4 regions of the Micromonospora sp. WMMD712 genome follow, and region 4 is predicted to be linked to each of the others. Evidence: riboswitches for the same ligand, from Rfam matches in the RefSeq annotation. Region 4 holds a riboswitch; each other region holds the start of a gene.
The links. Region 4 has a riboswitch for cyclic di-AMP ahead of O7633_RS11200 (hypothetical protein). Riboswitches for the same ligand answer to the same signal wherever they lie in the genome.

Region 1: linked by a shared signal. The riboswitch ahead of O7633_RS30910 (C39 family peptidase) and the one ahead of O7633_RS11200 (hypothetical protein) in region 4 are both predicted to bind cyclic di-AMP.
Region 2: linked by a shared signal. The riboswitch ahead of O7633_RS22170 (hypothetical protein) and the one ahead of O7633_RS11200 (hypothetical protein) in region 4 are both predicted to bind cyclic di-AMP.
Region 3: linked by a shared signal. The riboswitch ahead of O7633_RS19430 (NlpC/P60 family protein) and the one ahead of O7633_RS11200 (hypothetical protein) in region 4 are both predicted to bind cyclic di-AMP.

The regions. Positions count from the first base shown of each region.
Region 1 is NZ_CP120743.1:7,291,371-7,293,562, forward strand. Features, by position in the region: gene O7633_RS30905 (hypothetical protein) at 1-478, shown strand, start outside; cyclic di-AMP (ydaO/yuaA leader) riboswitch at 767-909, shown strand; gene O7633_RS30910 (C39 family peptidase) at 1,130-2,005, shown strand; gene O7633_RS30915 (XRE family transcriptional regulator) at 2,177-2,192, shown strand, end outside.
Region 2 is NZ_CP120743.1:5,081,062-5,083,253, reverse strand. Features, by position in the region: gene O7633_RS22175 (YibE/F family protein) at 1-857, shown strand, start outside; cyclic di-AMP (ydaO/yuaA leader) riboswitch at 1,024-1,154, shown strand; gene O7633_RS22170 (hypothetical protein) at 1,159-2,184, shown strand.
Region 3 is NZ_CP120743.1:4,494,061-4,496,252, forward strand. Features, by position in the region: gene O7633_RS19425 (C40 family peptidase) at 1-502, shown strand, start outside; cyclic di-AMP (ydaO/yuaA leader) riboswitch at 718-858, shown strand; gene O7633_RS19430 (NlpC/P60 family protein) at 871-1,911, shown strand; gene dcd (dCTP deaminase) at 2,041-2,192, opposite strand, start outside.
Region 4 is NZ_CP120743.1:2,672,027-2,674,218, reverse strand. Features, by position in the region: gene O7633_RS11205 (SRPBCC family protein) at 1-30, shown strand, start outside; gene O7633_RS11200 (hypothetical protein) at 79-1,149, opposite strand; cyclic di-AMP (ydaO/yuaA leader) riboswitch at 1,154-1,283, opposite strand; gene O7633_RS11195 (cation diffusion facilitator family transporter) at 1,437-2,192, opposite strand, start outside.

The DNA of each region.
Region 1 (2,192 bases), 3.2 Mb from region 4:
GGCGTACGACGAGGCGGAGACCGCCGCGCGGCGCTTCCGCGACGCGGGGGCGCTGCCGACGCCGCACACCCCGCGCACCACCACCGAGTACGTGGCCCGGGAACGCTGGCTGCACCACGCCGCCACGGCGGCCCACCTGCGGGGCGAGCTGTCCATCGGGCAGCTCTGCGACGTCTTCGCCCGCCGGGGCGGCTGGGACCCGCGGCGGCACCCGGTGGAGCAGGAGGTCGTCCTGGCCCGGGCCGTCCGGGACGGCAGACTGGCCCGCTACCGGGCCGCCGCCGCGCGGGAGCGGGCCGCGTGGGACGACGCCGAACTGGCCGCCGCGGCCGCCCGGGCGCTGGCCGCCGAGGCGTACGCCGCCGCCGAGCGCGTCCGCCCCGCCCCCGCGCCGGCTCCCCGCGCGGCGGTGGCCGGTCGGTTCGTCCCGGCCCTCGGCTGGCGGCCGGCCCGCTGGCGCCCGGCCCAATCCAGCTAACCCACGGGCGGTGGCGTGAGGCGGGTCACTGCCGTCCCGGATCGGGCAGGCTGGTCCGATCGGTCCGATCGTGGGCCGCAATTCGCCGACATTCACGACGCGTTGTCCCGTTGCGGGTCGGCTGACGTCTGTCGGGTCGACACTCCCATTGAGTCACGTCAGTCTCCGTATGACCCGTAAGTTGGTCGGCCTCGGCACGTTTACGCAGGTGGAGTGGGGTTGGCAGGGCTTCCGTCGGCCAGTAGTGTCGGCCCGTCCGGTGCGGTACCCGATCGCAAGAGGCGACGCCGCGCCGACCCGCTCAATCGTGACCATCACGAACCGGGGACCCATTGCACGTCCGGGGTGAATCCGCGGGCCACGGCCTGCGGTAGGGCGATCTTCCCGCCCGAATCCGTCAGCTAACCCGGTAGGCGGTGTCGGAAGGAGTTCCATCCTCGTGCAGTTTGACCCCACCCCCCGGGTTGTTCCTCCACCACGGAGCCCGGTGCCCGCGTCCGTCGCCGTCGAGCCGGCGCACTGACCGTCGCACCCCTGCGTACGCCCGCCTGAACGGGCGTCCCCCCAGAAAGCGGACCCCACCGGCCGCGGACACGTCCGCGCCGCCGTGCGCCGACGCGCGCCCGGGTGCCCCCGCTTCCGCCCCGCCCCGTGGAGGAACACGTGAACGATCAGCTCAAGCGGCACCTGCGGCGACTCGCCACGGAACGCCCCTACCAGGTCGTCGCCGGCTCCGCCGCGGCGCTGCTGCTGGCCTCCGGCACCGGCGCGCTGCTCGCCGCCGTCGACGACGACCCCGCCCCGCAGCGGACCACCAACGCCGCCGTGGCCGAGGTCGCGCCCCGCCTCGACGGCGCGGCCAGCCGCGCCCAGGCCCGGGTCGCCGCGCCGCCCGCGACCGCCGCCCCGGGCAGCGCCTCGCCGTCGCCGAGCGCCACCCCGACCACCCCGAACCCCGACCTGACCGCCAGGTCGACGCCGAAGAAGACGACGCCGAAGCCGGCGGCCCCGAAGCCGCCGTCGACCAAGGTCCTCGACTACGACTACGAGGCCCAGACCACCTACTACTACTGCGGCCCGGCGGCGGTGCGCAACGCGCTCTCCGCCACCGGGGTCGACGGCACCCAGGACGCCCTGGCCGTCCGCCTCGGCACCACCGAGATGGGCACCAACTCCGCCTACGACACCACGCGGGTGCTCAACGAGATGGTCAAGGGCGAGCCGTACCGGACCCGGCTGATCCCCGGCGGCGCCGCCACCCCGGCTGAGGCGGAGCGGCTGCGGGCCGACGTGGTGCAGGCGGTCAGCGCCGGGCGCGGCGTCGTGGTCAACATCGCCGGCGACGCCACCGACGTCGACGGCGGCTGGCACTCGTTCCCCGGCGGCCACTACATCGCCGTCGTCGGCTACCGCGACTCCGGGCGCACCGTGCGGATCGCCGACTCGGCGGACCCGGCCGTCCCGGCGTACTGGATCAGCACCGCCGCGCTGGCCCACTGGGCGGCGACGCGGGGCTACTCGGCCTGACAGCACCCTCCCCCCGCCGGCCCCGGCTCTCCTGCGAAGAGAGCCGGGGCCGGTGCCGTCTCCGGGTAGGCAGGACGATCAGACAATGGGGAGTGGGTCATCGCGTCGGCGGCGCGCCGCATGAACTCGTGCATCGGCCCGCTCCGACGCGGGTTGTGCGATTATCGCACCATGGCTGATGACCAGG
Region 2 (2,192 bases), 2.4 Mb from region 4:
GCGGGTCGCCGCTGCCGATCGCCGTCGTCGGCTCCGCGCTGATCATGTTCGTGGTGCTGTACCTCACCCACGGGGTCACCGCGCAGACGTCGGTGGCCGTCCTCGGCACCCTCGGCAGCCTGGTGCTCACCGGCCTGCTGGGCACGCTGGCCACGGCCGCCACCCACCTCACCGGGTACGGCAGCGAGGACGCGACCACCCTGTCGATGTTCCGGGGCGACGTGGACCTGCACGGCCTGCTCCTGGCCGGCATCATCATCGGGTCGCTCGGGGTGCTCGACGACGTCACCGTGACCCAGGCGGCCACCGTCACCGAGCTGGCGCACGCCAACCCGGGGCTGTCCCGGTTGCAGCTCTACCGGGCGGCCACCCGCGTCGGCCGGGCGCACATCGCCTCCACGGTCAACACGATCGTGCTGGCGTACGCGGGCGCGTCGCTGCCGCTGCTGCTCCTGCTCACCGCCGACTCCCGCCCCGTGACCGAGATCCTGACCAGCGAGTTCCTCGCCCAGGAGATCGTCCGCAGCGCGGTCGCCACGCTGGGTCTGATCGCCGCCGTGCCGCTCACCACCGGGCTGGCCGCCGTGGTCACGGCGGCAGGGCGCACGGCAGCGGGTCCCACGACGGCGGGACCCACGGCGGGGCACGGGGCCGCGCCCCGGACCCGCCAGGCGGGCGGCGGGGACGTGCCGGCGGCGCGTACCCACGGGGGCGGGCGGCGGACCGCGGACCGCGATCTCGCGCTGGAGGCGCTCGGCGGCGGCCGGGCGGCCGAGGGATTCCCCGACGACCACGCCCCCACCCACCCCCCGGCCGGACGGCCGCACCGAGAAGGAGGCACGGAGACCGCATGGTGACACTGCGCAGCGTGACCGGCGGCGGCATCCGCCCTGAGAAGCGCATCACTGATTACCGACGGCGATTACGAAATGACGCTTTTAGTCGGCATCCGGACGTAGCTCCCCGCATGTGCTCTCGGGTAACCTCGCTGCCGGTCACCGCCGAAGGCGCGAAGCGGCGCCTGCGGTGCCGCCGCCCAATCGCCGCGAGGCGAGCCGGGGAACCAGGTGCCCGGGGTGAATCCGCGCGAGCGGTAGGGGCCGCTTCCGCCCCGAACCCGTCAGCTAACCCGGTCGGCGGTCGATGGAAGGGAACACTGTGACGGCACCCCTGCACCGCTGGTTGACACCCGTGGTGGCCGTGCTCGCTGCCCTGGCGGTCGTCGCCGGGCCGGCCGCCCCGGCGCTCGCCCTGCCCGCCGCCGCCCCCCAGCCCTCGGGGCACGAGGAGGACGACGAGCCCCAGCTCATCACCGACGTGATCGAGGCGACGAACCGGGACTACGTCCAGGCCAAGTCGAAGCTCGAAAAGTCCAAGAAGCGCCAGGCCCAGCTCGCCGACGAGGTGCGGAAGGCCCAGGAGGAGCTGGACGCGCTCGCGCCGCAGGTCGGCGAGATGGCCGCGCAGTCGTACCGGACCGGGCGGGTCGGTGCGATGGCGATGCTGCTGGAGAGCAACAGCCCGGACTCGTTCGTCAAGCGCGCCTCCGCCCTCGACGAGCTGAACATGGTCAACGCCAACAAGCTGGCTGAGGTCAGCGCGGCGAAGAACCGCGCCGAGCAGGCCAAGCTCGCGCTCGACGCCGAGGTGCGCGAGCAGCAGAAGCAGGCGTCGGTCATGGCGAAGAAGAAGCACGACGCCGAGAAGGCGCTCGCGCTGGTCGGCGGCAAGGGCTTCACCGGCGGCCTGGTCAACGCCACGTCCCCGGTCGCGCGGATCGCGCCGGGCCGGACGTCGGACGGCACCTGGCGGCCGGAGTCGTGCAGCGAGAACGACCCCACCACCTCCGGCTGCGTGACGCCCCGCACGCTGCACGCCTACAAGGAGGTCAAGCGGGCCGGCTTCAACCGGTTCGTGGGCTGCTACCGGCCGGGCGGGCCGTGGGAGCACCCCAAGGGCCGGGCCTGCGACTGGTCGCTCCAGAACAGCGGCTTCTCCCCCTGGCACAACAACGACACCCGGATGTACGGCAACAACCTCGCCGCGTTCCTCATCCGCAACGCCGACCGGCTCGGCATCTACTACGTCATCTGGAACCGGCAGATCTGGTTCCCGGCGAACGGCTGGAGTTCCTACAGCGGACCGTCCAACCACACCGACCACGTGCACATGTCGCTGCTCTGACGCGGCGC
Region 3 (2,192 bases), 1.8 Mb from region 4:
GCTCGACACGCTCATTGCCACCCAGGAAAAGCAGACCAAGGAACTGGCGGCGAAGAAGAAGCAGATCAACGCCGAGATCAAGCGGCTCCAGGCGTCGATGCCGAAGACCGTGGTGTCCGTCCAGGGATGCCCGACCATCACCGGCGTGATGAATTCGGATGCCCGCACCGCCATCAAGACCGCCTGCGCCCAGGTCGGCGACCCGTACGTCTTCAACACCGCCGGACCGGACACGTTCGACTGCTCCGGCCTGACCCAGTACGCCTACAAGGCCGCCGGGATCTATCTGCCGCACTTCACCGGCGACCAGTGGAAGAAGGGCAAGCTGGTTTCGCGCTCCGAGGCCCAGCCCGGTGACCTGGTCTTTTTCTTCAGCGACCTGCACCACGTCGGCCTCTACATCGGCAACGGCATGATGGTGCACGCGCCCCGGGCCGGCAAGCCGGTCAACGTGAGCAGCATCAACACCATGCCGATCGCCGGCTTCCGCCGAATCGCCTGATCACCGAGCCCGGCCCCCGCGAAGGCCGCGCCGCGCAGCACCGCCCGAAGGCCCCCGGTCTCACCAGACCGGGGGCCTTCGACGCGCGGCGGACATCGACGCCGGCCACGGGCCTGTACGGTGTGTCACGGCCGGTCGGGTTGCGGATCGACGGCGATCGTCTCTACTCTGGCCAATTGTCGGCCGGTAGCTGCACCGCCCAGCCGGGTGGTGACGGTGCGACACCGCCGAGTCGCCTCCGGGCGAGCCGGGGACCCAGGTACGCCGGGGTGAATCCGCAGCGGCGCTGCGGTAGGGCGCTCTCCCTTCCCGCCCGAACCCGTCAGCTAACCCGGTAGGCGGTAGAGGAAGAAGGAGAACGGAGCCCGGTGGCACACCATGCTCCGCGGCGCCCGTCACGCCGGTCGGCCGACGCCGACCGGACGCCGGCCGCGCCGCGTCCCCGCTGGTCACGCTGCACCACCGTCCTCGCCGCACTGGTCGGCGTCGCCGTCGTCCTGACCGGCGCACCGACCGTGGCCCACGCCGACCCCTCGGTCGCCGAGATCGAGCGGCAGATCGACGAGGACTGGAACAAGCTCGAACCGATCATCGAGCGGCACAACGCCACCCGGCAGGACCTCGCCGCCAAGCGCAAGCAGGCCGACGCGCTCGCCGCGCAGATCGGGCCCCTCCAGCGCCAGGTGGACGAGGCGTTGAAGAAGGTCGGCGGCCTCGCCGCCGAGGCGTACAAGGGCGACAACCTGTCGGTGGTCAACGCCCTGCTCGGCAGCCGCACGCCCAGTCAGATGATGGGGCAACTGGAGCTGCTCGACCGGTTCGCCCAGCGCCAGCAGCACGACGTCCAGGCGGTCGTCGACCTCCGCGACGAACTGGCCGCGAAGAAGCAGCCCCTCGACGAGATGGTCGTTCAGCTCACCCGCACCGAGGCCCAGCTCGCCGCGAAGAAGAAGCAGATCAACGCCGAGATCGACCGCCTGCAGAAGCTGCGGCTGAAGGTCTACGGCAACGGAGGCGGCGGCCCCCTGAAGCCCGCCCCCTGCCCGGCGTCCTACCCGGGCGGCGGCGCGGGGACGGCGGTGAAGTTCGCCTGCGCCCAGATCGGCAAGCCCTACGTCTGGGGTGCCGAGGGCCCGAACTCGTACGACTGCTCGGGGCTGATGCTGGCCTCGTGGGCGAAGGCCGGCGTCTCGCTGCCGCACAACGCGGCCCAGCAGCGGTCGGTGACCGCCCGCGTCAGCCGCGCCGACCTGCGCCCCGGCGACCTGGTCTTCTACTACTCCGACCTGCACCACGTCGGCATGTACGTGGGCGGGGGCTGGGTGGTGCACGCCTCCCGGGCCGGCGTCCCGGTGAAGATGAAGCGCGTCGACGACGGCCCGATCCACAGCTACGGCCGCCCCTCCTGAGGAGGCAAGGAAGGGCCCCTTCTTAACGCATACGGTCGAGAAGGGGCCCCTTCTCACACCCTGGCGAGGGCGGCGTGGCGCGCCGCCGCCCGCAGCCGCAGCCGCAGCGGGAGGGTCGGCGGGGCGGCGTCAGCGGGGCGGCCAGGTGCGCCAGTTGCGCCAGGAGCGGCTCGGGGTCGGGCCGCGCTGGCCCTGGTAGCGCGAGCCGTAGACCGCCGAACCGTACGGGTGCTCGGCCGGCGACGACAGCCGGAAGATGCAGAGCTGGCCGATCTTCATGC
Region 4 (2,192 bases):
CTCGGCGAGGTGCTCGGCCGGGCGGCGTAGCGCCCGGCGACCCGCCCCGGTGGGGGAGGGCCGCCGGGGCGCGGTGGCTCAGATCACCGACAGGTGCACGTGGTTGGTGTGGTCGCTGGACGGGTCGCCGTTTCCGCCGCTGTACGCCTTCCAGCCGCTGCTGGGCAGCCAGATCTGCTTGAACCAGATCACGTAGAGCACGGCGAGCCGGTCGGCGTTGCGCACGAAGTACGCCGCCAGGTTGTTGCCGTAGGTGCGGTCCCCGCCGCTGGCCACGCCGCCGAAGCCGCCCTTCTGCGCGGCGAAGTCGCAGGCCCGGCCCTTCGGGTGCTCGCCGGAGCCGCCGGGGCGGTAGCAGGAGACGTACCGGGTGAAGCCGGCGGCCTTGGCCTGGTTGAGCGCGTGCAGGGTGCGCGGGGTGATGCAGCCGTTGGCCGGGGTGGGGTCGTTGACGCTGCACGACTCCGCCGGCCAGGAGCCGTCGGAGTTGCGCTTCGCGGGGGTGGCGTTCGCGCTGGAGGTGCCGCCCGGGCTGGACCCGCCGCCGCTGCTGCTGGCCTTGTCGTTGGCCACGGTGAGGGCCCGTTCGGCCTGCTCCTTGCGCTTGCCCATCAGCGCGACCTGCTTGCGCTGCTCGCGGATCTCGCCGTCGAGGGCCTGCCGGGTCTTCGTCGCCTCGTCCCGGGTGGTCAGCAGCTCGCGCAGCGCCCGGTCCTCGTTCGCGGCGATCGTGTCGAGCGCGGCGGCCCGGTCGAGGAACCCCTCGGGGGAGCTGCTGTCGAGCAGCACCGAGGCGGCGGTGAGCCGGCCCTTCTTGTACGCCACCCCGGCGATCTCGCCGACCTTGGCGCCCCGGGTGACCAGCTCGGCCTCGACCGTCTTGAGCTGGCCGCCGAGCTGCTGCTGCCGCTTCACCGAGCGGTCGAGGGCGGTCTTGGCCTCCAGGTAGCCCTTGCTGGCCGCCTCGAGCTGGGCGCGCAGGGCGGGCGTGCCGCCCTCCTCGTCGTCGCCGGGCGCGGCGAGCAGGCCGACCGGCGGCGCGGCCCCGGCCGGCGTCACCGGCGCGACCCCGAGGCCGACGGCGAGCGTCAGCGCCAGCGCCGCCGCCACCCGGGCGGCGATCCTTCCTACAGGTGCCACTGCTGGCATGTGCGTGTCCTTCCGTCAGCCGCCGACCGGGTTAGCTGACGGGTTCGGGACGGAAGATCCCTACCGCTGGAGCGGATGCACCCCACACACATGGTTCCCCGGCTCGCCCACGGGCGATTAGGCGGCGGCCACCACAGGCGCCGGAGGGCGCCGCCCGGCGGTGGCCGGGGCTGAGCCTACCGGTGCAGATGGGGCCAGCGCTGCCTCCGTGACGGAGGGTACGCGGATGAAACCTGTCAAGTCGGCCATTCGGCCGCGAATGTCGCAAAAATTGCTGGATTCCCGTCTCACCAGCCGGCCGGGCCGCAGCCGTCGCGGGCCGCTCCGGGCTCGACCTGCAACGTGGCGTGCTCGATGTGGAAGTCCTCGTGCAGGGCGGTGCGGGCGGCGGTCAGCACCGCGCCGACCTCCGCGCCGGGCGCCATGGTCAGGTGGGCCGAGGCGACCTCCATGCCGGAGGTCAGCGTCCAGACGTGCAGGTCGTGCACCTCGACCACGCCGGGCACGGCGGCCAGCCGGTCGTGCACGGCGGTCACCTGGAGGTGCTCCGGCGCGGCCTGCACCAGGATGCGCACCGCGGCCCGCCCGAGCCGCCAGGTGCGGGGCAGGATGAACACGCCGATCGCGACGGCCACCGCCGGGTCCGCCCACCACCAGCCGGTCGCCATGATCAGCACCGCCGCGCCGATCACGCCGACCGACCCGAGCAGGTCGCCCAGCACCTCCAGGTACGCCCCGCGCATGTTGATGCTCTCCTTCGCCCCGCTGCGCAGCAGGGCGAACGCGGCGACGTTGGCGAGCAGGCCAAGCACCGCCACCACGAGCATCGGGCCGGTGGTCACCTCGGGCGGGTCGCCGAAACGGCGGACGGCCTCGACGAGGACGTAGACGGCGACGCCGCTGAGCAGCAGGGCGTTGCCGAGCGCGGCGAGCACCTCCAGCCGGTAGAGCCCGAAGGTGCGCTGCGGGTCGGCGGTGGCCCGGCGGGTGGCGGTGATCGCGGCGAGCGCCATGCCGATGCCGAGCACGTCGGTGAACATGTG